Regions from separate parts of the Azospirillum sp. BE72 genome, predicted to be linked through region 3. Evidence: riboswitches for the same ligand, from Rfam matches in the RefSeq annotation. Region 3 holds a riboswitch; each other region holds the start of a gene.
The links. A riboswitch is a leader RNA that binds a small molecule or an ion and turns the genes downstream of it on or off. The one in region 3 is predicted to bind thiamine pyrophosphate.
Positions count from the first base shown of each region.

Region 1 (10,189 bases), on a different contig from region 3:
TGATAAAGCGCGCGGGCCAGAAGCTTCGCCTGCTCGGGATGTTCGTCGGTCAGCCAGTAGAAGGCGCGCGAGGCGGCGACACCATTGACCGGCGCCGAGTCGGGGAAGGTGAAGGGCGCGCCGGTCAGCCGGGCGATGCGGCCGACGTCATGGGTCAGATATTCGCCGCGCAACGGCTGCTGCAGGTTCGGCTTCATGCCCGTCACCTTGAAGATGGCGCCAAGCAGGACCGGGCGCCAGGTGACGGCGCGGCCATGCTTCGCCGCCAGCTCGTCGATGCGCAGGCTGGCGAAATAGCCGTAGGGCGAGGCGAAGTCGAAATAGAAATCGATGGGATCCGGCACGCGCGTTTCCTCTCCGTTGACTGTTTTGGAAAGGCTAACGCTGGTGCGCGACAGCGTCCAGGGGTGCGTCCGGAGGATGCGCGCCCCCGGCTGCGGGACAGGTCAGACCGTGCGCACCTTGGCGTCGAAAACGTAGCCGGCGCCGCGTTCGGTCTTGATGATGCGGGGTTCCTTCGGGTTCGCCTCGATCTTGCGGCGCAGTCGCAGGATCAGCACGTCGATGGAGCGGTCGAACACCTCCGCCCCGTCGACGCGGGTGAGGTCGAGCAGCTGGTCGCGGGTCAGCACCCGTTGCGGCCGCTTCACGAAGGCGGCAAGCAGGCCGAACTCCGCCTTGGTCAGCTCCACCTCGCGCCCCTCCTGCCCGCGCAGGCGCTGGGCGGTGAGGTCGAGTTCCCAGTTGGCGAACTGCACGACGGCACGCAGTTCATCCGGGTTGCGCGGCGGGCGCGCGTCGTTGGAAACGCGGCGCAGCACCGCCTTGATGCGGGCCAGCAGCTCGCGCGGGTTGAAGGGTTTGGTCAGGTAGTCGTCGGCGCCCAGCTCCAGCCCGACGATGCGGTCGACATCCTGGTCCTTGGACGACAGGATGATGACGGGGATCTGCGATTCGGTGCGAATCTGACGGACGAGGCCCAGTCCGTCGCCATCGGGCAGGCGCAGGTCGCAGACCACGAGGTCGACAGGATCGCCGTCCAGGGCCTGCTTGGCCGAAGCGGTGTCGTGCGCCGTGGTGACCCGGTAGCCTTCCCCCGCCAGATATGAGGCCAAAAGCTCCCGAATCGGCTCATCGTCGTCGACCGCGAGAATGTGCATGCCTGTTACCTCCCCAAACCTTCTTATCTCACGCGCGAGCGCCACGCAATGCGTTACAACCCCGTAACGGCTGCGACTGCCCGGCCCTCCGCATGAGTTGGTTGAAATCGCGTTCTGCACCGGCGACACAAAATCACCCCTTCACGGACATTAACCAGAAACACGCTGCGGTTTAAATGCCGACCATCGAACAGGGGACGGCCGCCCGCCGGAGGGGGCCGGACCAATGCCGTGATGGGGAAGCACCGCCATGTCGAACGTCGATCATTGCCTGGAGCGTCTGGCCCTGCTCGACCGCGCCGATCGCCTGCTGAACGAGGTGCGGGTCTATGGACAGCACGGGTCGATCCGCGAAACGCTGGCGCAGCACCGTCTGCTGCTGGGCGAGGCGAGGCGCCACCTCGACTCGGCGCGCTCGGTCGGCCGGTTCGGCTGACGGACGGCGAGAGAGCGCGACCATGCCCGGCCGCAACGCCCCGGCGCCGCTGGCGCCGCCCCAGCGCGCCCCGTCCCACACCGCCAGGACGGCACGGCGCCTGCCCGCCGACGGCAACCGCCGTCCGGCGCAGGAGCGTTGCGCCCACCATCCAGCCCATCATACGCCCTGCGCACCGGCCGCCCTGCCCCGCCCGGTCCCGGCGGCTCCCGCACCGCTGTGGCACATGATGATGGAGCGCTGGCTGGCGGCCACGCCCTGACGGACCCCAGCGCCCGGCACCCGGTCGCCGGACTGCGACGCTCTCCCTATTCCCGCCCGATTTCACGCCTAAGCCGGTGATCGGGAGTCACAGAAACGGAGAGACCCATCATGACCCGCGCCATCCTTCTCGCCTCCACCGCCCTGCTGATGGCGGCACCGGGCGCCCTGGCGGCGACCGGAACGGCCGATGGACCGGGGGGCAACGGACCGGGGAGTGGGCAGCTGGCGCTGACGCGGGTCCTGCTGTCCACCGGCGGTGTCGGTTACTTCGAATATGAGGCGACGGTGACCGGCGACGCCGATCTGTCGCTGGAGGTGCGGCGCGATCAGGTCGACGACGTGCTCAAGAGCATCGTGGTCTATGACGACAAGGGTGGCGTCGGCACCATCGGCCTGCCCGGGGCGGAGCCGCTGGACACCGCCTTTCGCGAGTTGCCCTTCTCGCCCGGCGACCTGACCTCCCCCGCGGCGCTGCTGAGTGCCATGCAGGGGGCGGAGGTGACGGCCGGCGGGTCCCGCCAGTTGACCGGCCGGCTGATGTCGGTGACCGAGGAGACGGTGCGGCTGTCCGGCAATGACGGTGCCACCGCCACGCGGCACAGGGTGACGCTGATGACCGCCGACGGCTTGCGCCAGCTGGTGCTGGAGGAGGCCGACACGCTGCGCTTCACCGATCCGGCGGTGCAGGCCCAGATCGACAAGGCGCTGGTGGCGGTGGCGGAGAATGCCCGGCGCGAACGGCGGCGGCTGACCGTGCACAGCAACGCGCCCCGTGATCCCCAGGCGGCGGGCGAGCGCCGGGTCCGCGTCGGCTATGTCGCGGCGACCCCGCTGTGGAAGGCGACCTACCGGCTCAGCCTGGGCACGGACGGCGCTGCTGCACAGAACGGGCAGGCCTCTGATGGAAAGGCCCAGGATGGGAAGGGCGCGCTGCAGGGCTGGGCGGTGCTGGAGAATCTCAGCGGCGAGGACTGGCGCGGCGTCGACCTGACGGTGGTGTCGGGCAACCCGGTCACCCTGCGCCAAGCGCTCTACACGCCTTATTTCGTCGAGCGGCCGGAAGTGCCGGTGGAGGTTCTCGGCCGGGTGCTGCCCAGCGCCGACGAGGGCACGGTGACTCTGGATGATACGCGCGCGGCGATGCGTCCGCAGGCGGAGTCTTCGCGCGCCGCCCCGCCGCCGGCCGCCGCCATGGCCGCTCCCGCCCCGGCTCCGATGGCCGAGCCGCTGGCGAAAACCGCGCCCTATGGCTCCGCCGCCGGGACGCCGGCCGTCGCCGCGGTCCGCAGTGCCGAGACCGGTGCCGCCGAGGGCGCCCAGGTGCTGTTCCGTTACCCGCAGCCGGTCAGCGTGCCGAACGGCGGGACCCTGATGATGCCGATCGCCGCGCGCGCGCTGCCGGTGGAGCGGGTGGCGCTCTACCAGCCCGCCAGCGATGGCCGCCACCCGCTGGCCTCGCTGCGGCTGCGCAACGACGGCGACACCGCGCTGCCGCCGGGGCTGCTGACCTTCTACGACCGCACTTCGAAGAGCGACGGCGCCGCTACCGCAACCAGCGCTTATGTCGGCGATGCCCGCATGGCGACGCTGCCGGCGGGCGACAGCCGGCTGCTGTCCTTCGCCGTCGATCAGGCGGTGACCATCGACCGTGAGGAGAAGCCCAGCCGCCGGCTGTCCCGCGCCAGCATCGCCGACGGCGTGCTGACCCTGTCGGTGACCGACCGGCAGAGCACCACCTACACCGTTGCCGGCGCTCCCGACGGCGACCGCAACCTGATCATCGAGCATCCGCGCCGCGCCGGCTGGGAGCTTGCCGAGCCGGCGGGCAACAAGCCCGACGCGACGGCCGCCGCCTACCGCCTGCCGCTGGCGGTGCCGGCCGGCAAGACGGTGACGCTGACCGCCACGCTGGAACGGCCGCGGCAGGAGCGAATCGTGCTGACCGACCTGACGGCCGACCAGATCGCCGCCCGCGCCGACGCGGCCGAACTGCCCGCGGAGGTGCGTCAGGCGCTGACCACGCTGGCCGGCCTGCGCGCCGCCGTCGCCGAGAAGGAGCGCCGCATCGCCGAGCTGGAGCGCGACCGGGCGGAGCGCATCGCCGACCAGGACCGCCTGCGTGAGAACCTGAAGGCCCTGCCCGCCGGCAGCGACCTGCACAAGCGCACGCTGGCGAAGATGGCGGAGGCCGAAAACCGCCTCGACGCGCTGGCCCGCGACCTGACGACCGCCCGCGGCGAAGCGGAAGCCGCCCGTCAGACCCTGCGCGAGCGGGTGAAGGCGCTGGCGATCTGAGGACGGCGATCGGCGCCTTCGGTTCGGGGCCAGGGAGCTTTCAAAGCCATGCCACGGCCCTCGCCGGTCCTCATCGAGGGCCGTGGCATGCGGTCGTCCGACCCGATGGGCCGGGCGCCGATTCTGCTTGTGGGGCCAGCGAAACATTGGCATAAGGCAAGTCATAGGCCTGGGGTGCCGTGCGGTGGTCGCGCGGCTGAGAACACACCCATCGAACCTGTCTGGGTAATTCCAGCGAAGGGAGCCGCCGCATGATCCATGCGCCAGATCCGTATCCATTTTCCGTTCCCGAATCGGGAATCCGTCCCTCCGTCGCCGTCATCGGTGCCGGCTGCATCGGCCTTGCCATCGCCTGGAGGCTGGCGTCGGCCGGCTGCCGCGTCGATCTGTTCGAACGGGGACAGGCGGGCCGCGGCGCCACCCATGCAGCCGGCGGCATGCTGGCCGCCTGCGTCGAAACCGAACCGGGCGAGGACGGGCTGCTGCCGCTGACCCGCGCCTCCCAGGCACTGTGGCCGGACTTCGCCCGCGACCTGGAGGCAGCAAGCGGCATGGCGGTGGACCTGCGCACCGAAGGCACCATGGTCATCGCGCTCAACGCTGACGATGCCGCCAAGGTCCGTTTCCTGCACGGTTTCCAGCGCGACCTCGGCCTTCCGGTGGAATGGCTGGGCGGGGCCGAGGTGCGGCGGCGCGAGCCATTCCTGCAGCCGGGCGTTGCCGGTGCGCTGTTCTGTGCCGGCGACCATCAGGTCGACAACCGCAAGGTCGCAGCCGCCCTGCAGCGTGCCGCCCTGGCCGCCGGCGCCCGCCTGTATGAGCAGTGCGGCGAGGTGGCTCTGGCGGTGGAGGGTGGACGCGCCGTTGGTGTGCGTGTTGCTGCAACTCTGCACCGGGCCGACCGGGTGGTTCTGGCCGCCGGGGCCTGGTCGGCCGGCGTGCCGGGCCTGCCGCCCGCCGCGAAGCCGCCGGTGCGGCCGGTCAAGGGGCAAATGGTCTGCCTGCGCATGGACGCCCGGCTGCCGCTGCTGCGCCATGTGGTGTGGACGCCCGGCACCTACCTGATCCCGCGGCTGGACGGCCGGCTGCTGATCGGCGCCACGACGGAGGAGCGCGGCTTCGACGACCGCCTGACCGCCGGCGGCCAGTTCGCCCTGCTGGAGGGGGCGTGGCGCGCCCTGCCCGGCATCGCCGAACTGCCGATCGATGAGGCCTGGGCCGGCTTCCGCCCCGGCAGCCGCGACGACGCGCCGATCCTGGGGGAGAGCGGCATTCCCGGCCTGATCCACGCCACCGGCCACCACCGCAACGGCATCCTGCTGACCCCGGTCACCGCCGACGGCATCGCCCGTCTGGTCCTGACCGGCGAGACCGATCCGCTGCTGCGCCCCTTCACCGCCGACCGCTTCGTTGCGGCGGGAGCCGCCGCATGAGCGCCCTCCTCCGCGTCAACGGCCAGGAAGAACCGCTGTCCGCCGCCTCGGTCGCCGAACTTCTGGCCACCCGCGGCATCGCCGAAGGCACGCCCGGCGTCGCCGTGGCCTTGAACGGCGCCGTGCTTCCCCGCCGCCGCTGGCTTGAGACCCCGCTCCAGCCCGGCGACAGCCTGGAAATCGTCCGCCCGATCCAAGGCGGCTGAACTCAACATTTTCCCTTTCCCGCCCCGCGACACGGGAGGAATCCCCTCTCCCCCCCGGGGAGAGGGTTAGGGTGAGGGGGGCGCATGGCGAAGATTCTCGAGAATCCACCCTATGCATCCCCCTCACCCCGACCCTCTCCCCGGGGGGGAGAGGGGGATTTCCCCGGGCTGGTCGCCGAAGGAGAGGGCTTTTGAAAGGCTCCCCCGATGTCCCAAGCCACCCTCGACACCCTCACCATTGCCGGACGCGGCTTCGGTTCGCGGCTGTTCCTCGGCACCGCCGGCTATCCGAACCAGCAGGTGATGCTCGACGCGCTGGAGGCCAGCGGCAGCGAGCTGGTCACGCTGGCGATCCGGCGCATCAGCCTGGACGGCTATTCGGAAAGCCTCGTCGACGTACTGGCCCGCGCCACCGCCAATCGCCCGACCGGCCCGGTCGGGTTGCTGCCCAATACCGCCGGCTGCATGACCGCCAAGGAGGCCGTGCTGACCGCCCAGTTGTCGCGCGAGGCGCTGAACACCCCCTGGATCAAGCTGGAGGTCATCGGCGACCGCGAACTGCTCTATCCCGATGTGGAGGAGTTGCTGCGCGCAACGGAGGAACTGGTGAACGACGGGTTCGTCGTGCTGCCCTATTGCAACGACGATCCAGTCACCTGCCGCAAGCTGGCCGATCTCGGCGCGGCGGCGGTGATGCCGCTGGGCGCCTTCATCGGGTCGGGCCTGGGCATCCGCAACCCGCACGCCATCGAGACGATCTGCTCCCGCAGCCCGGTGCCGGTGGTGCTGGACGCCGGGATCGGCACCGCGTCCGACGCGGCGTTGGCGATGGAGCTGGGCTGCGCCGCGGTGCTGCTGAACACCGCCGTGTCGAAGGCGCGCGATCCGGTGCGGATGGCGGCGGCGATGCGCGACGCGGTCAGTGCCGGGCGCGGCGCCCATCTGGCCGGCCGCATGCCGATGCGCGCCTATGCCGAACCCTCCAGCCCGCAGATGGGGCTGATCGGCAGCTGACGGCGAAGGGGCGTGCGTCCTGCGGTTGTCCAATCGGCCGCTTGATCCGGAGCGGCGACTGACGCAGGCTGTCGCGCACCGCCCCTCAAGCCGGAGACCTTCCGACCGTGCCCGCCACCTTCGAACCCCGTACCCCCGACTGGAAGGCGCGCTGCCTCGCGTCCTTCGAACAGCAGCCGATCTGCAGGACGCTCGGCATCCAGATGGCGGCGATGGAGCCCGGATTCTGCGAGATGCGGCTGCCCTTCCGCGCCGACCTGACGCAGCAGCACGGCTTCTTCCATGCCGGCATGGTCAGCACGCTGGCCGACAATGCCGGCGGCTATGCCGCGCTGAGCCTGATGCCCGCCGGGGCGGAGGTGCTGGCGGTGGAGTTCAAGATCAACCTGATGTCGCCGGCCAAGGGCGATGTCATGATCGCCCGCGCCCGCGTGGTGAAGCCGGGCCGCACCCTGGTCATCACCCAGGTGGAGGTGTCGATGCTGGACGGCGGGGCGGAGAAGGACTGCGCCCTGATGCAGCAGACCACCTTCTGCGTGATGCCGAAATGATGGTCCGACCGGTTCGAAAGGGGTTTCCCATGCTGTCCGCAAGCCTGCCTTCCACCCGCACCGCGGCCCTTCTGCTGGCCGGCGGCCTGATGGCGCTGGCCGCCCAGGCAACCCCGGCGGAGGCGAAGGATCCGCCCTCCTGCGCCGCCATCTCCTTCCGTCCGCTGCCGAGCGGCACCCCGGACGGCGAGCAGGAAACCGGCCTCTACAAGTCGCGCTTCGGCAAGATCGAGGTGAAGGCCGACGTCAAGGGCGGTCTTGCCACCAACTATTACATGGTGCTGAACGGCAGGAAGGTGGACGGCCCGGCCACCCCGCCGAAGATGTCGGACGCCTGCCTGACGTCCAAGCACGTCAAGCTGCCCTTCGCCAAGCAGGCCCAGGGCGCCTGCACCGGCAGCCGGTTCCGCGTGGTCGTCGACCGGTCCGGCGCCAAGCCGGTCGCCGCCTTCTTCGGGCTGCAGGGCGAGGACTGGGCCTACTGCAGCGCCACCACCCTGTAAGGCGTTCCGCCTTCCAGCCGTCCCGGGGCTGCGCTCACAGCAGGAACGCCGACGCCAGCCCCAGGAACGCCAGGAAGCCGATGACATCGGTGATGGTGGTCAGGAACACCGCGCTGGACACCGCGGGATCGACGCCCAGCTTTTCCAGCCCCAGCGGGATCAGCGCGCCGCTGAGCCCCGCCACCACCAGATTGATGATCATGGCGAGCCCGATGACGATGCCGATCATCGGGCCGTACCAGATCAGCGCGATCACCCCGACCATCACGGCGAAGATCCCGCCGTTGATCAGCCCGACCAGCAACTCCTTGCCCACCACCCGCATGGCGTTGGCCGACGACAGCTCGTGCGTCGCCAGCGCGCGGACGACGACGGTCAGCGTCTGCGTCCCGGCATTGCCGCCCATCGAGGCAACGATGGGCATCAGCACCGCCAGCGCCACGATCTGCTCGATGGTGCCCTCGAACAGCGAGATGACGCCCGACGCCAGGAAGGCGGTGGCGAGGTTGACGGTCAGCCAGCCGACACGGCCGCGGGCGATGTCGGCGATGCCGCTGAACACGCCGGTGTCGCCCGACCCGCTCAGCTTGCGCAGGTCGTCCTCCGCCTCCTCGTCGATGATGCGGACCACGTCGTCGACGGTGATGACGCCGATCAGCCGGCCGGACGGATCGACCACGGGGGCGGAGACCAGGGCATATTGGCGGAACAGGTTGGCGACCTCCGCCCGCTCCATGGTGGCGGGGATGACGTCGACCTCGCCGGTGACCAGATCGGCGATGCGCACGGCCCGGCGCTGGCGCAGCAGGCGCGACAGCGGCACCGCGCCCACCACCCGGTGCATCGGGTCGACGATGAAGATGTCGTAGAAATCCTCCGGCAGCGTGTCGGTCGCCGCCCGGACGAAGTCGATGGTCTTGCCCACCGTCCAGAATTCCGGGACCGCGACCAGCTCGCGCTGCATCATGCGGCCGGCGCTGTCCTCGTCGTAGGTCAGGTTCTCCTGCACCAGGGCGCGTTCGGCGTCGGGCAGCTTCGCCAGGATCTGCGCCCGCGTCTCCGCATCCAGATCCTCGATCAGCTCGACGGCGTCGTCGGTGTCGAGGTCGGCGACGGCGGCGGCCAGTTCCTGCGGCTCGAACCGTTCGATCAGCGCTTCGCGCAGGTCCGGGTTCAGGTAGGACAGAACCTCGCCGTCCAGCTCCGCCGGCAGCAGGTCGATCAGGTCGGCGCGCTCGGCCGGGTCGGCCTGCTCGATCAGGTCGGCGATGTCGGCGGCGTGCAGCTCCTCCAGCCGTGCCAGAACGGCGTCGCGTTCCCGGGCGCGCAGCAGGGCGACGATCTCTTCCACGAACTCCGGATCGACGCCGTAGGGACGTTCGTCCTCCGCCTCATGGCCCACGGGATGATGTCCATGGGCATGGGGATGGGCGGCGCTGTCCGGCCGCAGGTCCGGCGTGTGGGGATCGGTGTGCATGCCGGCACCCTCCCTTCGACGATGGCAACGCCCGAATGCCGGCATGGACGCCGACGGCACGGCAACGGCAACGCGGCTCCGCCACATCGGACGGTGGGCCGGCGGCGTTCGGGGGCGGCGTTCGGGGTTTGCGGGTTGTGGAAGGCCCCCGCGCGGTACCATGGTCCCGGCGCAGAGGACGGGAACCGCACCGGAGGGGGCGCCCCCGACATAGAGGCGCCGCCCCCGTTTGTCCAGCCCGGTCGGGCATGGAACGGCCGTTCCCGATGCTTTTCCCACCATGCCCTTGCACCGCAACAACCCTTCGTGTTCCCATCACGGCGTGCCGCATCACGGGGAGAGGGGCCGGACGCGCCTATGGAGTATGCCTTCACCACCGTCGGCGACCGCGACGGCATCCTGCTGTCGGGCCGCTGCACCTACGAGGACGGCAACCGCTTCCACGACATGCTGCGCGATTGGGACTTTGCCGCCAGCCCGGTGGTGCCGATCGACCTGCGCTTCGTCACCTTCATCGACTCCGCCGCCATCGGCATGATGTTCATCCTGGCGAACCGCTGCCGCGAGGCCGGCGGCCACATCGTCGCCAGCGGTGCCGCTCCCCACATCGTCCGCGCGCTGCGCCGCGCCGCGCTCGACCGCTATATCGAGTTCCGGTGAGGCCCGGCACGCCGGCGGCATGAGGTCGGAACACGAAAAAGCCCGCTCGGTCTTGCGACCTGCGGGCCTTTCGTCTTTCCCGTATCCCCGGGATGGTCCCATCTGCATGGGAGAGTGGTGCGGTCGAGAAGACTCGAACTTCCACGGGTTGCCCCACAGCGACCTCAACGCTGCGCGTCTACCAATTCCG
Region 1 is NZ_JAVDTO010000012.1:195,729-205,917, reverse strand. Features, by position in the region: gene J2Y49_RS23930 (2-hydroxychromene-2-carboxylate isomerase) at 1-344, opposite strand, end outside; gene J2Y49_RS23925 (response regulator) at 447-1,160, opposite strand; gene J2Y49_RS23920 (hypothetical protein) at 1,411-1,596, shown strand; gene J2Y49_RS23915 (hypothetical protein) at 1,619-1,858, shown strand; gene J2Y49_RS23910 (hypothetical protein) at 1,969-4,155, shown strand; TPP riboswitch at 4,316-4,415, shown strand; gene thiO (glycine oxidase ThiO) at 4,407-5,588, shown strand; gene thiS (sulfur carrier protein ThiS) at 5,585-5,794, shown strand; gene J2Y49_RS23895 (thiazole synthase) at 6,002-6,808, shown strand; gene J2Y49_RS23890 (PaaI family thioesterase) at 6,916-7,359, shown strand; gene J2Y49_RS23885 (hypothetical protein) at 7,389-7,862, shown strand; gene mgtE (magnesium transporter) at 7,897-9,339, opposite strand; gene J2Y49_RS23875 (STAS domain-containing protein) at 9,697-9,999, shown strand; tRNA gene J2Y49_RS23870 (tRNA-Leu) at 10,115-10,189, opposite strand, start outside.
Region 1: it holds a riboswitch for thiamine pyrophosphate, as region 3 does, so the genes downstream of both, thiO (glycine oxidase ThiO) here and J2Y49_RS25945 (ABC transporter substrate-binding protein) in region 3, are expected to answer to the same signal.

Region 2 (10,189 bases), on a different contig from region 3:
AAGATCGACGCCGCGGCGGAAAAGATCATGGCCGCCGTTCCCGATGACGAGGCCGCGCTGCGCAAGCGCCTGGGCATCGCCGAGGCCGAAAAGGTCGGCAAGAACTACCAGGAGGCGCTGCAGTACCCGTCGCTCAACATCCGCGGCATGGCGGCCGGCGACGTGGGCGCCAAGGCCCGCACGATCATCCCGGAAACCGCCGTTGCCGAACTCGACCTGCGCACGGTTCCGGAAACGCCGCCGGAGCAGCTGATCGGCATGCTGAGGAAGCACATCGAGGCGCAGGGCTATCATCTGGTCCAGGGCACGCCGACGGACGAGGATCGGGCGAAGCACGACAAGCTGGCCTCCCTGGATTCGGAGAAGGTCTCCGCCTCCAGTTCGGCGGCGCGGACCGACATGCAATCCCCGGTCGGCGAGTGGCTGTACCGCTCCTACAAGGCGACCTACGGCGAGGAGCCGGTGCGCATCCGCATGATGGGCGGCACGGTGCCCACCGGCTCGGCGGTCGAGGCGCTGAAGGTGCCCTTCGTCATCGTGCCCCTGGTGAATGCCGACAACAACCAGCACAGCTTCGACGAAAACCTGCGCATCGGCAATTTCGTATCGGGCGTGAAGGGGCTGATCGGGGTGCTCCAGCAGCCGTTCTGAGGCTCGCCCTGCGCCGGTTCCGGTGACGGCGGGCGGGTGTGGGGGTTCAGGTAGCGCCCATCACCAGCCCGCCATCCACCGTCAACGTCTGCCCGGTCATGAAGCGGCTCCAGTCGGAGGCGAGGAACAGGACCGGCCCGGCGACATCCTCCGGCGCCGCGATGCGGCCCAGCGGCGTGAGGGCGGTGATGCGGTCCTTGACCGGCTCCGGGGTCGACCGGCTGGCGTCGGTGGGATAGACCAGCCCCGGCGCCACGCAGTTGACGCGGATGCCGAACGGCCCAAGCTCCGCGGCCAGGGTGCGGCTGAAGCCGATCAGCGCCGCCTTGGCGGTGGTGTAGTCGTGGTATGGCACGGTCGGCCGCGCCACGAGGTCGGTCGCCATGTTGACGATGCTGCCTCCGCCCCGCCGCCGCAGCGCCGGCAGCACCGCCCGGCAGACGGCGTGGGTGCTTTTCAGCGCCCCGTCGATCTGGGTCTGGTAATCGTCCCACTCTGTTTCCCAGAACATCCGCCGCCGGTCGGGGTCGAAGACATAGGGGGCGAAGGCGTTGTTGACGACGACGTCCAGCCCGCCGAACTCCGCAACCGCCGTCTCCACCATACCGGCGACCGCCGCAGCGTCGGTCACGTCCGCGCGCAGCGGCAACCCGTCGCCGCCCAGCGCCCGGCACTCCGCCGCCACCGCCTCCGCCGCCGTCTGGTTGCGCAGGTAGTTGATCACCACCATGGCCCCTTCGGCGGCGAAGGCGCGGGCGATGGCGGCGCCGATGCCGCGCCCGGCGCCGGTGACGAGGATGGCCTTGCCCTGGAAATCCATGACGGTCCCGTTACTGCTTGGGTGGGATCAGGTCGGTGCGCACCACCGCACCCATGTCGAGCGGGCGGGCGATCAGCCCCAGCTGGTGGAAGGTGTCGGCGCCCTTCTGCATCACGCCGGGATCGAAGGCGCCCAGCCCCTCGCGCTCCGTCGTCTCCGACACGGTGGAGGCGTTGCGCAGCTTGATGATGCCCAGATTGACCGCCTCGTCCGACCCGTTGATGGCGCGGGTGACGGCGATGCGGGCCGCTTCCTCCGGGTTGGCGATCATCCAGGCGGCGCTGTCGCGGTAGGCGGCGAGGAAGCGGGCGAGCAGCGGCTTCCTGCTGCGGTAGGTTTCCTCCGTCACCACGAAGATGTCGCTCGGCAGGTTCAGGCTGTCGCGCACCTCGATCACATTCACCTCGGGCAGTCCCTTCAGCCGCGCGACGTAAAGGCCGGTGTCGGTCGCCGCCGTGGCGTCCACCTGCCCCTGGATCACCGGGGCGAAGTTCAGCAGCCCGGTCACCTCGATGGCCACGTCCTTCTCGCTCAAGCCCACCTGATGTAGCAGCACGGCCAGATTCTGCCGGGTGCCGCTCGACAGGCTGTAGACGCCGACGCGCTTGCCCTTCAGGTCGGCGGGCTTGGTGATGCCGTTGGCCTTGGGCGACACCACGTTGAAGACGTTCTGCGGATAGATGTTGTAGATGGCGACCAGCTTCTCGCCCTTGTCCAGCGCCAGATAGAGGGCGGCGGGATCGGTGAAGGCGATGTCGGCCTTGCCGGTCAGCATGGTCTGGATTGCCGACCCGCCGCCGGTGCCGGGCACATAGTCGAGCGCGATGCCCTTGGCCTTGAAGAAGCCCTTGTCGGGCTCGGCCAGCAGGTTGGTGATCTCGCTGATCGGCTGGCTCCAGCCGGCCACCGTCACCTTGTCGAGTGTTTGTGCAAGCGCGCCGGACACACCGCCCAGCAGCAGCGCCCCGACAAGGGCGGACACCACCGCCAAACGAGAAAACAGCCCCATTCCCCGCCCCATGCCCTGTTATCCTTTCGCCTGTCGAGACAACAGCCACCGCTCGACCAGCAGAGTGGCCTGATACACCAGCATCCCCAGCGCGGCGATGACCGCGAACAGGGCGAACATCAGCGGGGTGTCCATCATCCCCTGCGCGGCGATGATCGAGGCGCCCAGCCCCTGGCGCCCGCCGATGAATTCCCCCACCACGGCACCGACCAGCGCCAGCACCACCGCCACCCGCAGCCCGGCGAGGATCACCGGCAGGCCCGAGGGAATCTTCAGCCGCGTCAGGGTGCGCCAGCGCCCGGCCCGCAGCATGCGGAACAGCTCCCGCTTGGCCGGATCGACGCGGTCGAGGCCCGTCAGCGTATTCTCCAGCAGCGGGAAGAAGCAGATCAGCGCGGTGATGGCGACGGTGGAGGTCATGCCGAAGCCGAACCACAGGATGAACAGCGGCGCCAGCGCCAGTTTCGGCACCACCTGGCTGGCGATGACATAGGGGTAGAGCAGGCGGCGCAGCCCCGCGACCTCCGCCAGCGCCACCCCGGCGACGAAACCGACGAGGCAGCCGATGCCGAGCCCCAGCGCCATTTCCGCCGCCGTCACCGCCAGATGCGGCAGCAGCCGTCCGCTCGCCAGACCGCTCCACAGCGCCGCCCCCACGGCGGAGGGCGGCGGCAGAACCAGCGCCGGAATCCCGGACCAGCGGCAATAGCCTTCCCACCCCGCCAAAAGCAGCAGCGGCAGCAGGATCGCGGCGACGCGGTTGGTCATTCCGCCGCCTCCGCCCGCCGCAGCCCGGCCGCGCCGTCCATGGCGTGGCGCAGATCGCGGCACAGCGCGTTGAAGCGCGGGTCGTAGCGCAGGTCGCGCGGGCGCGGACGCGGCAGGTCGATGGAAAGACTGTGGCGCAGCCGCCCGTCCGCCATCACCGCCACGCGGTCGCCCAGATAGACCGCCTCGGCGATGTCGTGGGTGACGAACAGCGCGGTGGTGCCGCGCTGGGCGCACAGCCGCAGCAGATCCTCCTGCAGTTCCTCACGCGTCAGGGCGTCCAGCGCGGCGAAGGGTTCGTCGAGCAGCAGCAATGCCGGATCGGCGATCAGCGCGCGGGCTAGCGCCACCCGGCTCTGCTGGCCGCCCGACAGCGCGCGCGGTCCGCGCTCCGCCAACCCCGCCAACCCGACCAGTTCCAGCAGGTCCAGCGCGCGGGCACGGTCGTCGGCGGTGGCGCGGCGGTGCAGCGTCACCGGCAGCAGCACATTGTCGAGCACCGTCAGCCATTCCAGCAGCGTCGGCGCCTGGAAGACGAAGCCCACCACGTCGCCCGGTCCGCGCACCGCCGCGCCGTCCAGCCGCACCTGCCCGGCGACAGGGGTGAGCAGCCCGGCAGCCAGCTTCAGCAGCGTGGTCTTGCCGCAGCCGCTGCGCCCCAGCAGGCAGTGGATGGCGCCCCGGCCGACGCTCCAGTCGACACCGTCAACGATGGCCGCACCGCCGTAATCGAAGCGCACCCCCTCGAAGCTCAGGAAGGCCGCCGGGTCAATCGGCATAGCGGGCCAACCCCTCCGCCAGCACTTCCGCCGACCGTTCGATCTCCGTCACCGTCACCAGATCCAGCAGGTTGAACCGGCCGTCATGGTGCCAGCCCGCCTCCGGCGCGGTCATGCTGCCCAGCGCGCAGAGCCGCGTCACCCCCGCCGCCCCCAGCGGCCCGGCCAGCCGGAACAGTTCTTCCGGCGGCGCGGCGATGCCGGCGGTCTGCAGCACGGCGCGGTGCGGGGCGACGCGGCCCGCCACCTCGGCCAGATTGTCCACCGCCACGACGGCAATCGTCCGGTTCAGTGCGGTCGGTGCCAGCCCGTCCGGCGCGTCGGTGCAGGACACGCACCAGCCGCCAGCCGGATCGGACAGCAGCAAATGGCCGGGATCGTCCAGGCCGCGCATCGCCTGCCCGTCGCGCCAGCCGGCAACCTGGCCGGCCTCCGCCATCGACAGGGCGCGGCGCGGGTGCTTGCGCGCCTGCGCCGCCAGTTCATGGGCGAGCATGGCGGCGAAGTCCTGCGGCGACAGCCGGCCGCCGCGCTCGACGAACAGGGTCTGCGGCGAATAGCAGCCCTGCTGGTCGTAGCGGGCGATGTCGTGGGCGGCCAGCCGCGCCGTCTCCCCCGCCCGCCGGGGGTCGAGCGCGGCACGCGACACCAGCGCAACACTGATCTTGTGACCGTAGGGCAGGAAGCGGGTGGTCACCGGCACCCGATCGCGGATCGCCGCCAGCGCCGCGTTGCCGCCATAGGCGACCACCGTGTCGGCCTGGGCCAGCCATGCCCGCTCCGCCGCCACGTCGCCGCCCTTCCACCACACCACCGCCAGACAGTCGCCCAGTTTGGGGTCGATCTCCGCCAGCAATTGCGCGAACCAGCCCGCGAACAGCGGCTCGGCACTGGGCAGCTTGCCGACTGTGCCGGATTTCACCAGCAGGCCGGAGATCAGGCTCCACAGGGGCAGTCCCGGCACATTGCCCGCCCAGACATGCAGCAGCAAATCGGGGCCGAAGGCGCGGGTGAAGCCGCCCTTGGGCGCCGGCTGGAACTCGTCCAGCACCAGCGGGTTGGCGAAATCCTCCGCCAGGAAGCGGCGCAGCTCGTGGGCGCGGAAGGTCTTCAGATAGCCGGTCAGCCCCAGCCGCACCATTTCGGCGTCATAGCCGGTGACGATGGGCAGCAGCCGCTCCGCCCTGTGGCGCCATGGGTCCTCGCGGTCGAGCAGCCGCTGGATCGCCGCGTCGATCACCGCGACGATGTGTGCCGTCGGCAGCGTCTTCAGATAGCCGCGCGCCGCCGCCCGGACCGTCGCGGCGACCCGTTCCACCTGCCCGGCGTCCAGCACCGGTACCGCCACGCGCAGCGCCGCAGCGCCCGCCCCGAAGGTCAGCACACGCCGCTCCACCGCATCCGGCGGCAGGCCGGGCAGATGGCCGGCCAGTTCAATGACGGACGGATCGTCGCCGAAGGCCAAGGCTGCGCTCCCCCTCAACCGCGCGCGGCGGCGAGGAAATCCTCCACCGCCAGCGAACAGCCCTTGGCTTGCGCACCGGCGACACGGCCCAGCAGGCGGAAGCCGCCCTCCTCAAGGATGCCGGCGTCCTCGGTCAGGATCGCGGCGACGGAGTTGATGTGGGCCAGATCGTGGTGAACCAGCACGCCCATGCTACCGGGCGGCACGTCCCGGCCGGACAATGGATCGACCACGCGGCTGCGGATCCAGTGCGGGCCGGATTTCAGCGACGGGCAGACCGCGTTGCCGTCGTCATAGAACTGGGTGCTCAGCTCCGTCATGCCGTACATGTTGATGCAGCGCTGGCGCGGCACGCCGAAGAACTCGGCCAGCTGGCCGTAGAACTCGTCCGGCTCCAGTTCCCGCGACTGGCCCTTGAAGCCGCCGGTGTCGAGGATGCGGCTCCCCTCCGGCAGGGCGAAGCGGCGGCCGTCGCGTGCCATGGCGTCCATCAGATGCACGAAGCCATAGCTGGCGCCCAGCAGGGCGAAGGGCTCCCCCGACCGTTCGGCGGCGGCCAGCCGGTCATAGAGCCCGGCGATGTCGATGCCCGCCTCGCCGATCCAATGGCGGCTGTCTGGCGTGCCGCATTCCGCCCGCGCCAGTTCCAGATAATGGGCGAGCGAGGAGTTCGGCATCGCCGTCTCGGTCGGGAACAGGATGCCCATCGCCATCCGCTCCGCGCCAGCGCCAGCCCCTGCCCCCGGCATGAAGCGGCGGCGGAAGTTGAGCAGCATGGAGCGGTCGTAGACCGTCAGGGTCGTGTGGTGGATCTGGCCGCGGATGCCGCCCTTGGTGGTGCCGCTGGTCATGAAGATGCGGGCGGACTCCTCCGCCGGGCGGCAGCTGAGCGTCAGGTCCTTGAAGGCGTTGATCGGCACCGCCGGGATGTCGCGCCAGCTCTTCACCCCGCGCGGCGTCCGCCCGCGCTGCATGGCGAAGCGGCGATAGGGCTGGTTGTGCTCGAACTGGTGGGCGAAGACAGCCAGCGCCAGGGCGTCGAAGGCCTCGTCGGCCGCCGCCCCGGTTCCGATGTCGGCCTCCATAAAGGCCAGGACCTTGTCGTAGATCGCGCTCACCGCACCCTCCCCGCCCCGTTCTTCTCCAAGCGGCACCGACCGATGGAGCAACAAACGAATCCGGGACAAGCCTGTGGGGTATGGATCAGCGCGTCGGCCGCGAAGGCCTTCTCGTCCCGCATCCCTACGCCGGCATGACCCGGATCAGGTTCGAAGGGTTGCCGCGTCGCCCGGACGCGAAGGACCGGGCCGGCGGGTGTCTCAGCCTCCTGAACGAGGCTCCCCTGGGAACGGGACGGAGCCTAGAAGACCATCGCGCCGTCTGTCAACGGCGGGGATGCCGGCTTTGCGGACGGCGGAAACGGCGGCGCATTGATGATTTTCGCTCTCCGCCCTGTTGTACCGCTGCCGCCCTGTGCCGCAGCAATTCCGATATCGGCTGGGGTGGATCGGCCCTCTCTTCAAGGAGACGCAGATGACCGTTCGCAAATTCGCCGTGACGGACGTATCGCTGGAACGCACGCCCGGACAGGACGCCGATGTGTTCGTCGGGAACTTGGTCGACCAGCGCCATGGCGGACCCGTCACCATCGGCTACGGCCGCTACGAACCCAACCAGAGCATCGATGAGGCGATTGCCGTCGACGACGTGATGGTGGTGCTGGAAGGGCGGGTCTCGGTCGCCTCCGATGCCGGCACGGTCACCGCCGGGCCGGGCGAGATCGTCTACATGCCCAAGGGCTCAAAGGTCACCATCCGCTCGCACGAACAGGGCGCCCTCACCGCCTACGTCACCTATCCGCGCTGGCAGGAGGCGTAAGCGGCCCCGATCGCCGCCGATCGACAAAAGCAGGAAGAGTGTGGAGCGGCTCACATCCCGGATTCCGGGGCTTGGGTAGGGTCTGTCCATCGGCAACACGCCGCATCCCGCGGCCCCGAGACAGGAGACCAGATCATGATCCGCACCTCCCTGCTGACCGGCTTCGCTTCGCTCGCCCTGTTCGCCGCCCCGGCGATGGCCCAGAACATCTCCGACATCTCCAACACCGCGGCCGGGATCGGCAACACCGCCAACCAGAGCGCGCTGGTCATGCAGAAGTCCAAGGGCCCCTTCGCCGGTCCGAACGTCGCCACCGTCTCCAACCTCGCCGCCGGCATCGGCAACACCGCCAACCAGGACGCCTTCGTCAAACAGCGGAGCGGCGGCGTGTTCAGCGGCGGGTCGATGGCGACGGTCGGCAACACCGCCGCGGGCATCGGCAACCTTGCCGGCCAAAGGGCGACGGTGATGCAGAAGAGCGGCGGCCTGCTGAGCGGCGGCTCGGTCGCCAATGTCGGCAACACGGCGGCCGGCATCGGCAACACCGCCCTGCAGCACGGCACCGTTCTCCAGCGTTCGGGCGGGCTGGTCGGCCCCTTCAACCACAGCTCCATGCAGAACCTGTCCGCCGGAACCGGCAACTGGGCGGGCCAGAGCGCCCTCGTCAAGCAGCGCTGACCGACTTCCCTCCTCCCGGCTTCCTCCCCTGACCTCGCTCCGGCCGGTTTCCCGGCCGGAGCTTTCTTTTGTCCGGTCTCGCCCATCGGATTCCTTCGGGAAAAGCACCCGCATCTGTGGGCCAACTCACAGAACAATTTCAGGCGCTTAGCTAAGCTTTTCTCAAGAACGCCGGACAAGAACGCCGGGACGCGGAAGCCCGAAGCCTCATCCCCACCGAAGGAACTCCCGCCATGATCCGCAAAATCGCTTTCGCTACCCTCGCCGCCGCCCTGCTCGCGACACCCGCCCTGGCACAGCCCAAGACCGGTGCCGGCACCGGCATGCCCTCACTGATGTCGGTGCCCGGACTGGTCAGCACCAACGTCGCCAACGCCACCAATGTCGGCGCCGGCATCGGCAATTCGGCGCAGCAGCAGGGCACCGTCCTCCAGGGCGGCGGCGCTCCCATCCGCGGCGTCGGCCCGCTGGTCAGCACCAATGTCGGCACCGCCACCAACGTCGCCGCCGGGATCGGCAACGCGGCCGGACAGAAGCTGCTCGGCTTCCAGGGCAACGGCGTCCAGGTCGGGCTGAACTTCAGCGGCCGCGGCCCGCTGGTCAGCACCAATGTCGGGATCGGCACCAACGTCACCGCCGGCCTCGGCAACAGCGCCGCCCAGTCGCTGACCGGCCTTCGCCGCTGAGACCCCCTTTCACTCATCCTGCAGCCCGCCCTGCAGCCCGCCCTGCAGCCCTTTGCCCACCTCTTTTGTCCGGGAGACCACCGATGGCGAAGTTCCCGATGATCCTGGCCTTCGTCGCGCCCGCCCTGCTGTTGACGGCCTTGACGGCCCCGGCGGATGCCGTCTCCCTCGCCTGCCAGACGGTCAACGGCAAGACCGTCTGCATGCGGGGTTCAGGCACGCTGAGCTGCGTGACGCTCGACGGCCGGACCCGCTGTTCCGCCACGCCATCCGACCCGCAGTCGGAAATCATTCCCGATGCGGAGATCCAACTGCTCCCCCGCGCCGTCGCGCCGGACCTGCGTGGTTTGCTGAATCGCCGCGACTTCCCCTTCGGCCCCCAGGCCCGCTCCTTGGACCCGGACGACGACGAAGACCCCGACCTCTGACGCCAACCGAACCGGAGACACCGCCATGTCCCGCCTTCTGACCCTGTCGCTGACGCTCGCCACCCTCGCCGCGGCCCCGGCTTTCGCCGCGACGCCGACCATGTCCTACACGCGGGCAACCACCCTCGGCCCGATCATCCTCCAGCCGTCCCCCGGCATCCCGAAGCCGCCGCCCTGCCTGACTTGCGGCACGAGGGTCCTGCCGGGGATCACGCCGGGCCCCGCCTACGGCGGCGACCGCGCCCTGAATCCCCAGCCGCTGCCGCCGAAGGCGATCTTCCGCTGACGGCGGGGCTCCTCACCCCGTCATCGCGATCGAAGGGCGACCGGCCGGCGCCGGCCGCCCTTTTCGTGTCCGATCCGCACACGAACGGAGCAGAAGTGCCAACGACGGCGTACCGCCCTTGACGGGGCGGGACGCGCCGGTTGCCGGCGTACCATGCCCTGGTTAGAGGACCGGCCCGCGACGTCAGCCAGGGGGCAGCCATGACCGCGATACGGATCAACTTCGACAAGGATCTCGTCCTCGCCGGGCATTTCCTGCTCAAGCATCTGGAGCGCGAGGAACGGCACCGGCTGGCGACCGCCGCCAGGCTGTCCCACCACCCGCGCGGCGCCATGATCTTCCAGAAGGGCGATCCCGGCGACAGCATGATGGCGGTCATCCGCGGCCGGGTGAAGATCTGCTGTCACTCCATGGACGGCAAGGAACTGGTGCTGAGCATCATCAACAAGGGCGGCCTGTTCGGCGAGATCGCCCTGCTGGACGGCGAGCCGCGCACCGCCGACGCGGTGGCGCTGGAGGAGACCGACCTGCTGGTCCTCGACCGGTCGCAACTGATGCCGGTGCTGACGGCAAGGCCCGATCTGGCCTTCCGCATCATCAGCGTGCTGTGCAAGCGGCTGCGCCAGACCAGCGAGCATCTGGAGGACACGCTGTTCCTGGAAGCGCCCTCCCGCTTCGCCCGCGCTTTGAAACGGCTGGGCGAGGCCTTCGGGCGGCCGGGGCCGGAGGGGCTGCGGCTGG
Region 2 is NZ_JAVDTO010000004.1:185,001-195,189, reverse strand. Features, by position in the region: gene J2Y49_RS15305 (M20/M25/M40 family metallo-hydrolase) at 1-651, shown strand, start outside; gene J2Y49_RS15300 (3-oxoacyl-ACP reductase) at 698-1,471, opposite strand; gene J2Y49_RS15295 (ABC transporter substrate-binding protein) at 1,482-2,492, opposite strand; gene J2Y49_RS15290 (ABC transporter permease) at 2,499-3,248, opposite strand; gene J2Y49_RS15285 (ABC transporter ATP-binding protein) at 3,245-4,027, opposite strand; gene J2Y49_RS15280 (acyl-CoA reductase) at 4,017-5,492, opposite strand; gene J2Y49_RS15275 (long-chain fatty acid--CoA ligase) at 5,507-6,610, opposite strand; TPP riboswitch at 6,714-6,846, opposite strand; gene J2Y49_RS15270 (cupin domain-containing protein) at 7,026-7,370, shown strand; gene J2Y49_RS15265 (hypothetical protein) at 7,506-8,048, shown strand; gene J2Y49_RS15260 (hypothetical protein) at 8,282-8,734, shown strand; gene J2Y49_RS15255 (hypothetical protein) at 8,818-9,162, shown strand; gene J2Y49_RS15250 (hypothetical protein) at 9,188-9,448, shown strand; gene J2Y49_RS15245 (Crp/Fnr family transcriptional regulator) at 9,649-10,189, shown strand, end outside.
Region 2: it holds a riboswitch for thiamine pyrophosphate, as region 3 does, so the genes downstream of both, J2Y49_RS15275 (long-chain fatty acid--CoA ligase) here and J2Y49_RS25945 (ABC transporter substrate-binding protein) in region 3, are expected to answer to the same signal.

Region 3 (10,189 bases):
ATCGTCGCTACGGACTCACTGTGCCTGGGCCCGGCAGGCTTCCAGGGCAGAAATCGCCTTGCGGGTGTCGTCAAGGTAATAGGTATAGGCGTAGTCGTCGCTCTTGCCGTCGATCTCCATGTAGAGTTCGCGGCCGTTCATCAGGGCATCGATCGCCTTGGAGGTGGCCGGGATGCCGACGACGGCCATCGTCTTGTCGATGGCTGCGCCCGGAACGTTGTCGCTCCACTTTTTATCGACCGAGAGGGAGATGGTGAGGTCTTCCTTCTCCTTCAGCTTCCAGCTGGAGTCGCTGAAGATCAGCACCATTGCCTGGCCTTTGTTGGTATAAGCCAGGGCGATGGCGGCGGTGTCCTTGGAATCGGTCTTCCATTCCTGGCTGATGGCGCAGTCCTTGTCGATCTTGACGTCCCACACGCCGATCTTGGTCTGGGCCTGGGCAGTACCAACCGAAGCGAGTGCCGCAACGCAAGCAGCCGCTGCAAAAATTCCGCGCATGTTTGGAGCCGTTCCCTGGAAAAATTGTTCGTACCACCATGGTAGGTACTACAATCGGGGGAGGTCCAGGGTTTTCGAGGTCTTGCGCTGTGGAAACGAACAGGGCCACGGGCGGAAGAGTCCGGCCATGGCCCTGCTGCGGATTTCAGGCTGCAAGTGCGGGCGGCACCCGGCAGTTCAGATCTTCTTTTCCGGCTCCGCCTTCTCGCGCATCAGCACGAATTCCTCCGAGGTTGAAGGATGAAGCGCGATGGTGCGGTCGAAGTCGCGCTTGGTGGCGCCGCAGTTCAGCGCGATGGCCAGCGGCTGCATCATTTCCGGCGCGTCCATGCCCATCATGTGGCAACCGAGCACGCGCTGGCTCTCGCCGTCGACCACCAGTTTCATCAACACCCGTTCGTCCCGGCCGGACAGGGTGTGCTTCATCGGGCGGAAGCCGGCCTTGTAGATGTCGACCTGCGGGTATTTGGCGCGGGCCTGCATCTCCGTCAGCCCGACGGTGCCGAGCGGCGGCAGCGAGAACACCGCGGTCGGCACGTTGTCGTAGCCGATGTGCATCGGGTTGTCGTTGAACAGCGTCTCGGCCAGCGCGCGGCCCTCGGCGATGGCGATGGGGGTCAGCGCCATGCGGTCGGTGACGTCGCCGATGGCATAGATGCTGTCCACGCTGGTGCGCGACCAGTCGTCGACCGGAATCGCACCTGCCTCGTTCAGCGTGATGCCGACCTCTTCCAGGCCGAGATTCTTGGTGTTCGGGCGCCGGCCGGTGGCGGCCATCACCAAGCCTGCCGAATGCTCGCGGCCCATATGGTCGGTCAGGGTATAGCCGCCCGCACCCTTTTCCAGCTTCACCGGCTTGCAGCGCGAGACGATGTTGATGCCGCGCTTGCGCATCTCCTGCGCCAGGGCGACGCGGATGTCGTCGTCGAACCCGTTCAGCAAATCGTCGCCGCGGATCATCAGCGTCACTTCGGAGCCCAACCCGCGGAAGATGCTGGCGAATTCCACGGCGATGTAGCCGCCGCCGATGATCAGCACGGAATGAGGAAGCTTTTCGAGATGAAGCGCCTCGTTGGAGGTCGCGGCATGCTCGATCCCCTCGATCGGCGGCAGCGACGGCCAGCCGCCGGTGGCGATCAGGATGTTGCGGGCGGTGTAGCGCTTGCCGTCGACCTCCACCGTATGGCGGTCGACGATCCGGCCGAATCCCTCGTACAGGGTCACGCCGGAATTCTTCAGCATGGTGATGTAGATGCCGTTCAGCCGGTCGATCTCGCGGTCCTTGCGCGCGATCAGCGTTTCCCAGTCGAAGGCCGGCGTGTGGGAGCTCCAGCCATAGCCGCAGGAATCCTCGAAGCCGTCGCGGAACTGGGCGGCGTAGACCAGCAGCTTCTTCGGGACGCAGCCGCGGATCACGCAGGTGCCGCCGACGCGGCTGCCTTCGCAGATCGCGACCTTCGCGCCGTAGGACGCGGCGCGCCGGCTTGCGGCGACGCCCCCGGACCCCGCCCCGATGGTGAAGAGGTCGAAATCGAACTCGGCCACGGCCGTCTCCTTCCGCAACTTGACCCTTGTCCCACGAACGCGTCCCGCGAACGGTCGCGGGCCTGCTGATGTGGTCGGGCAGGATATGGGGAGGCAAGGGGCGTTGGGAAGCGCGCCGTCAGCGCAGCAGCATATCCTGGATCAGCACTTGCCGAAGCTTCAGCGGCCGCATGGTCTTGTTGGCGACGTGGCGCAGCGCGTCCTTGACATAGGCCGGCCCGTCGGCCCCCTGCAGTTCGGCCGGATCGACCTCCAGCAGGCGCCGGCTGATGGCGTCGGCGATGCGCGGCAGGTGGGGGATGACCGTTTCCAACGGCGTCGCCGGGTCGAACTCCAACACCGCGCGCAGCCGCAATTCCTGCAGGCGGCGGCCATCGTTCAGGGTCAGGGTCAGGGTGGGCAAGGCGGCGTAGACGGCGGGGGCTGGTGCCATGCCGATTCGGGGAGCGGCGAAGGCGCCCTGTGCGGGGACCGGGCGGAGCAGCAGGGCGCCGCCGACCCCGGCGCCGGCGAAGGCGAGCATCAGCCCGATCAGCGCCAGAACGATCCGGTTCCCCGTCCCTTCGAAGGAGGGCAGGGCGGGCGGAGCCGATTCGGCGGTCGCGGTCATCTTCGCCATTCCGTTCAGCCGCCCTGTTGCGATCGAAGCCTGTGCGACGACTTTAAAAGCGCGGAAGTGGTAGGTCAAATAACGGTATTTGATCTGGTTTTTCTCTGAATGCGACAGGTGAAGCAGGACAACGACTGCAGCCTCTACACGGTGATTTTACGAGCATTCGATCTGTTTGCAGGAGATGTCGGCACCGGAGATCTCACCGGAAAATGCAATGCTGCCATCCGTTCCGGGTTGGCAGGATGGGAAGCCTCTTCCCCCGCCCGCCCGGGGCGTATAATGCTGGGATTCCAACACAACCGGCCGGCTGCCCTGTCCGGCGGCCGGGCCATCCAGAACGAAGCATCGCAAAGCCATGCGCGGACACAGGCGCGGACAGGGGCGGAAGGCGAGGGTTACCGGTATGAGCAACACCGACAACCGATCAGTTGGCGGCCGGGCAGCGGGAAGCGGGATGGCCGGCAAAGGGCCGACCGCCCTCAACCCGTCCTCCGCCCAGATTCCCGACTGGACGGACACCTATTTCCGCCGCACCAGGGAAGCGGTGGGCAAATTCGGCGACAAGACCGTCACCTACGCCATCTTCATGCGGCGCCCGGTGGTCTGCGCCCCGCGTCTGGCGGTGGACTGGCTGGAGGCGGTGGCGCGCGAGCGCAACACGACGTTCCAGATCGAGCTGAACTACCCCGAGGGCAAATGGGTCGGCGCCGGCGAGCCGATCATGTACGTCACCGGCTCCTTCTACCATCTGGTCGATTGCGAGACGATCATCCTGCAGAAGCTGGGGCCCGCCAGCGTCGCGGCCTACAACGCCTTCACCATGTGCGCCGACCTGCCGAAGGTCGCCTTCCTCGCCATGGACGCCCGCCACTGCGCCGGGACGGAGATGGCGGAGATGATGGCCTATGCCGCCTCCGTCGGGTCGGACCGGGCCAAGCGCAAGGTCGGCGCCAAAGGCTTCATCGGCAACGCCACCGACGCCACAGCCTCCTATTTCGGGCAGGAGAAGGGCATGGGCACCATGCCGCACGCCCTGATCGGCTATGCCGGTTCGACCGTGCGCGCGGCGGAGATGTTCCATGAGACCTTCCCCGACCTGTCCCTGACCGTGCTGGTCGATTATTTCGGCCGCGAGATCACCGACGGGCTGGAGGTCTGCCGCCGCTTTCCGCAGCTGGCCGCCCAGGGCAAGCTGGCGCTGCGGCTCGACACCTCCGGCGGGCGTTTCGTCGAGGGGCTGGATCCGCCCGGCTCCTATGCCGTGCTGGAGCGCCATGCGCCGCACGCCATCCGCGGCTATCGCGACGAGACCCAGCTGCGCTACCTGATCGGCACCGGCGTGTCGGCCGCTGCGATCCATTATGTGCGCGAACGGCTGGACGAGGCCGGCTTCCCGGCGGTGAAGATCGTCGCCAGCAGCGGCTTCGGCCCGGCCAAGTGCCGCCTGATGGCGGAGGCCAACGCGCCGGTGGACGTGATCGGCACCGGCAGCTACCTGCCCGAACGCTGGACCGAGACCTATGCGACCGCCGACATCATCGAATATGACGGCGAACGCCGCGTAAAGGTCGGCCGCGAGTTCCTGTTCCGGCGATAGGTCACGACCGCGACGGGTGCGCCCGCATGCTGGCACGCCCACCTGTTTCCGCTCCCCAGAGCCGGCCAAAAGGGCTGTTGCCCGGCTATGTCACGGGCCAGGACAGGACTTCCATCCTGTTCTGGCCCAAAAACGACCGCACCCACCCATAGTCCAGGCCTATTGCAAAGCCCTCGCAAGGGAAGAGGGTTGGGGTGAGGGGGGACGCCTGGCGAGGATCGCTCAGCCACGGCGCCGCACCGCTTCGCCGAACAGGCCTTGCGGCCGCAACACCAGGATCGCCAGCAGCGTCAGGTACAGCGCCCCCAGCGCCACCGGGTAGGACAGCACTGACGACACCCCCACCTCGAACAGCGCGATCAGCAGCGCCCCCACCACAGCCCCCGGCACCGACCCCCAGCCCCCGATGGTTACCGCGATGTAGGCCTTCAAGATCAGGTCGCCACCCGCGGTCGGCGTGACGAAATAGCGGTTGGCGAGCAGCAGGCCGGCCGCCCCGGCACAAGCGGACCCGATGGCGAAGGTCACCAGGATCATCGCGGTGACCGGCACGCCACAGGCCCGCGCCATTTCCGGGTCCTGCGCCGTTGCGCGCAGCCGGCGTCCCAGCTGCGTGCGGGCGAACACCCATTGCTGCGCACCGATCAGCAGCGCCGCCACCGCGACGATGGCGAGCGACTGCTCGGGAACCGCCAGCCCGCCTATGTAAAGCGTGTCGTCGCCGAACAGCGGCGGTGCGGCGCGCGGCTCCGGCCCGAACAGGATCGCGGCGCCGTTCTGAAGTATGATGCCGATTGCGATGGTGCTGATGAAGACCGATACCGGCGGCCGGCGGCGCAGCGGCAGATAGGCCATCAGCGCCAGCAGCAGGCCCAGCCCCGCCATCAGCGCCAGCACCACCGGCAGCAGGGCGATGCCCGGCAGCGGGATCAGCGGCGCCAGCGCCACCGCCAGCAGCCCGCCGGCCATCACGAGATCGCCCTGGGCGAAATTCACTGCCGAGGTGGCATTCAGCACCAGCACGAATCCCAGCGCCACCAGCGCATAGGCCGCCCCCAGCGCCACCCCGTTGACCAGCAGTTGAAGCGCCGCCATCCGCTCACTTCGCCGCGAGCGCGGGGTCGTCGTAGCGCTTCACCAGCGCCGGCACGCGGCTGGTCCCGTCATAGCAGACGATGACGGCGGAATGGGCCATGTTGCCCTTGCCGTCGGACTTGTAGGTCATGGCGAGGCCTTTGAAGGTCTCCGAAGACAATGCTTTTCGGATGGCATCCGGCGTCCGGGCGCCGGCCTTCGCCGCCTCCAGCACCATGGTCATTCCGTCATACTGGCCGAGCGCGAAGGCGTCCGGCTCCTTGCCGAAGGCGGCGCGGTAGGCGTCGGTGAAGGCCTTGACCTCCGGCGTACCGCCCGAGATGGGCGAGGCCGCGGTCTCGGCACAGACGCCCTTCAGCTCCGCCGGCTCCAGCAGGGCGGCGGTGCTCGGCTGATGCATGGCGGAGCCGGCGACGATGGGCACCGCCACCCCGCTGGACGCCGCCTGCCGCAGCAGCAGCGCGGTCGGGCCGGAGTGCAGATGCAGCACCAGCACGTCGGGCTTGGCGGCCAGCGCCTTGGTCAGCACCGGCAGCAGGTCCTTGGCGGCAGGGTCCACCCCCTCCTCGAAGACGGGCGTGACGCCCAGCGCCTTGAAGGCGGCGTCGAGATGCGTCTTGCCGCTCTGCCCGTAGGCGGTGGTCTGGTAGATGACGGCGGGCTGCCGCTTGCCCAATTCCTCCACCACATAACGGGCGTGAGCGGCCTTGGTCACGGCATCGCCGGGGAAGAAGCGGAAGACCCAGGGGTTGCCCTGCTCGGTGATCGACGCGGTGCCCGACACGGTGACCAGCGGCAGCTTCAGCTCCTGCGCCAGCGGCAGCATCGCCAGCATCTGGGTGCCGAGCATGCTGGCGGCGACCGCCCCGACCGTGCCGCTGCCTGCCGCACGTTCCAGCGCCGTCACCGCCGCCTCGGGCGAGGTGCCGGTGTCGACGACTTCGGAGGCGATGGCGATGCCGGCGGGGGTCTGCTTCAGCGCCAGGGCCGCGCCGTTGCGCTGGCTGGTTCCCTCCAGCGACAGGAAGCCGGTCAGCGGCACAAGAACCGGGAAGGACAGCGTGTCGTCGGCCCGGGCTGCGGACGACAGACAGGACGATGCGGCCAGCAGGCCGATCAGAAGGGGAAGCGCACGCCGCATGACCGAAAACTCCTCAACACGCGCCGGCAAGTGGAGCGACGCGGAGGGGACGGGGCATTTGCAGGCGATCCGTCGGGTTCCGGTCGGCTCCCTTCGCCGGCATGACCCGGATCAGGTTCGATGGGTGTTGTCTCAGCCCGCGCGTCCGCCGATCAGGCGTCTGCACGGGCACCCCAGCCGTGAACAGGCGGCGAGAGTGTCGCCGCCGGGCCCGTCCTGTCAAGAACCCAGCCGGCGGCGCTCCGCCGTGGTTTCACGATGCAGGATGTAAAGCCCGCTGCCGATGATGACCATGGCGCCAAGCAGCACCGGCGCGGTCGGCAGGTCGCCGAACACCATCCAGCCGAACAGGCTGGCCCAGACCATGCCGGTATATTCGAAGGGCGCCACCACGGCCGGCGGCGCGCGGCGGAACGCCTGGGTCAGCAGCACCTGCGCCCCGGCGCCGATTGCGCCGACGAGCGCCATCAGCCCCAGTGCGGAGGCGGTCGGCGCGGTCCAGACGGGAACCGTCAGCGCGCCGCTGACCACCGTCGTCGTCAACAGCAGATAGAGCACGATCGACGCGCTGGTCTCCGTCCGCGACAGGCCGCGTACGGCGAGAGCGGCCAGCGCATAGAACAGGGCGGCGCACAGCCCGACCAGCACCGGCACCAGCGGCGCTCCGGCCGACGGCTGCGCCATCACCACCACGCCGCCGAACCCGACCACCACCGCGGCCCAGCGCCGCCAGCCCACCGGCTCCCCCAGCAGCGGGGCGGACAGCGCGGTGATGAACAGCGGCCCGGCGAAGCTCAGCACATAGACGTCGGCCAGCGGCAATTCCCGGAACGCATAGAAGAAGCATCCCATGGAGATCAGCCCGGCGAAGGCGCGCCAGACATGCCCCCAGGGCCGCTGCGTCCGCATCGCCGCGATCCCGCCGCCCCGCCACAGGGTGTAGCCGCCCACCAGCAGGAAGGCGACCAGGGAGCGCACGAACATCAGCTGCGGCACCGGGTAGCCGGCGGTCAGGAACTTGATCAGCGTGTCCATCGCCGCGAAAAGCAGGATCGCGCCGAGGAAGCAGCCGACGGCATAGGGAACCGAATCGGCCTCGACAGGCAGCAGGTCGGCGGTTTCGGCGTCGGTCATTGGATCGGTTCGGACGGGCAATGGCGGGAGTTGCCCACGATATGGGCAAATCCGCCCGCGTCCCAATGCCGCAACCGCAGGTCTGGTAGGCGTGGGATCTTGGAGGGGGGTTACACCCCCACCTATCCTCCCCCGCTGGGCGGGGGAGGATAGGTGGGGGTGTAACCTCGCCGAAGCCTTCCCCTCACCGCGTCAGAACCATCACCAGCCGCTCCACCGGCGCATCGTTGACCAGATGCGACTCGACGATCTCGTCGATATCCTCAGGTGTTTCCGGCCGATACCAGATGCCCTCCGGATACACCACCATCAGCGGACCGGCGGAACAGAAGCCGAGACAGCCCGTCAGCGCCATGCCCACGTCCGTCAGGCCCTTGCCCTGGATTTTCTGGTCCAGCCGCTGCCACAGCGGATGGGCGCCCTTGGCCGCACAGCTGCCGCGCGGATGGCCGGGCGGGCGCTGCTGGGCGCAGCAGAAGACATGGTGGCGGAAGGTCTGCGGCAGGTCGAGCGGCATCGGGCAAGCTCCATAACCATAATTTTCATATGGGTAAGAAGCATGCCAGATTGCTGCGCTGCGGCAAGACTTTTGTGACGCTTCCAAGTCCTCGTGCCCCTTGGCTTTTCCGCGTGACGAAATGCTTGGTCAGCGGCGGGGTTGCCGGTTAAGAATCCCCGGCAGGGGCAATCCAGGAGACGCCGGTGCTGCTGAGCGGGTCGGGGAAGGGTCAGCCGGGCGCCGTGCCGGGCTGGGTCGGGTATGCGCTGCTGCCGGTTCTCAACCTCGTCGCGGCCTTTGTGCTGTCGGGGGTGGTGATCCTGGCGATCGGCGAGAACCCGGTGGACGTGCTGTCGCTGCTGCTGACGGAGGCTCTGGGATACCCGGAGGCCATCGGCTACACCCTCTATTACACCACCAGCTACATCTTCACCGGGCTGGCGGTTGCCATCGCCTTCCATTGCGGACTGTTCAACATCGGCGGCGAGGGGCAGGCCTATCTGGGCGGGCTCGGCGCCGGGCTGGTGGCGCTGGCGCTGACCGGCTGGCCCTGGCCGGTGGTGGCGCTGCTGGCGATCCTGGCATCGGCCCTGTTCGGCGCCGCCTGGGCCTTCATCCCGGCCTGGCTGCAGGCCAAGCGTGGCAGCCACATCGTCATCACGACGATCATGTTCAACTTCATCGCCGCATCGATCATGACCTGGCTGCTGGTGGACGTGCTGATCCGCCCCGGCAGCCAGTCGCCCGAGACCCGCGAGTTCGACCCCGGCGTCTGGCTGCCGTCGATGGACCGGGCGCTGGGCTGGATCGGCATCACGATTCCGGCCTCGCCGCTGAACCTGTCCTTCCTGTGGGCGCTGGCCTGCTGCTTTCTGTTCCATCTGTTCCTGCGCCGGACCCGCTGGGGCTACGAGCTGCGCACGGTGGGCCGGAACGAGCGGGCGGCGGTCTATGCCGGCATCTCGCCGGCGCGAAACATCATCGTCGCCATGCTGATTTCCGGCGCGCTGGCCGGCTTCGTGGGCGTGAACGAGATCCTGGGCGTGCAGCACCGGGTGATCCTGAACTTCACCGGCGGGGTCGGCTTCGTCGGCATCGCCGTGGCGCTGATGGGACGCAACCATCCGGTCGGGATCATTCTGGCGGCCCTGCTGTTCGGGGTTCTGGCGCAGGGCGGCGGCCAGCTGTCCTTCGAATACCCCACGATCAACCGCGAGCTGGTGATGGTCATCCAGGGTCTGGTCATCCTGTTCGCCGGTGCCATGGAAAACCTGTTCAAGCCGCAGGTGGAGGCGCTGTTCCGCCGCCGCGGTGGCGCCACGGCCGCAGATGCCGCCACCGGGGGGAGGGGCTGAGCGATGGAGGACGCGCTTCTTCTGGCGCTGCAACTGCTGGGCGCCACCATCCGGGTGGCGACTCCGCTGGTGCTGGCCGCCTTCGCCGGGATGTATTGCGAGCGGGCCGGCGTGGTCGACATCGGGCTGGAAGGCAAGATGCTGGCCGGCGCCTTCTTCTCCGCAGCGGTCGCCTCGGCCACCCTCAATCCGTGGCTCGGGCTGCTGGCCGGCATCGCCGCGGGCGTGGCGCTGGCGATGGTCCATGGCTTCGCCTGCATCACCCACAACGGCAATCAGGTGGTGTCGGGCATGGCGATCAACATCCTGGTCGCCGGGCTGGCGCCGACATTGGCCTATGCCTGGTTCCAGCAGGGCGGCCAGACCCCGCTGCTGCCCAACCAGGCGCGCATTCCCGCGGTGGAGCTGCCGGAGGCAGACGCGCTGGCAGGCGTGCCCGTTCTGGGGCCGATCTACCGCGAACTGTTCAACGGCAACAACATCCTGATCTGGGTGACGCTGGTCCTGGTGATCGCCACCCACTGGGTGCTCTACCGCTCCCGTTTCGGGCTGCGCCTGCGGGCGGTGGGCGAGAATCCGGCGGCGGTCGACACCGCCGGCCTGTCGGTGGCGAAGCTGCGCTATCAGGCGCTGATCGTCACCGGTGTGCTGACGGGGATGGCAGGCTCCTATCTGTCCACGGGTCATGGCGCCGGCTTCGTCCGCGACATGA
Region 3 is NZ_JAVDTO010000015.1:85,844-96,032, reverse strand. Features, by position in the region: gene J2Y49_RS25970 (hypothetical protein) at 16-498, opposite strand; gene gor (glutathione-disulfide reductase) at 676-2,043, opposite strand; gene fliL (flagellar basal body-associated FliL family protein) at 2,162-2,653, opposite strand; gene J2Y49_RS25955 (nicotinate phosphoribosyltransferase) at 3,111-4,253, shown strand; gene J2Y49_RS25950 (branched-chain amino acid ABC transporter permease) at 4,476-5,348, opposite strand; gene J2Y49_RS25945 (ABC transporter substrate-binding protein) at 5,353-6,489, opposite strand; TPP riboswitch at 6,561-6,675, opposite strand; gene J2Y49_RS25940 (DMT family transporter) at 6,709-7,623, opposite strand; gene J2Y49_RS25935 ((2Fe-2S) ferredoxin domain-containing protein) at 7,808-8,140, opposite strand; gene J2Y49_RS25930 (ABC transporter permease) at 8,326-9,477, shown strand; gene J2Y49_RS25925 (ABC transporter permease) at 9,481-10,189, shown strand, end outside.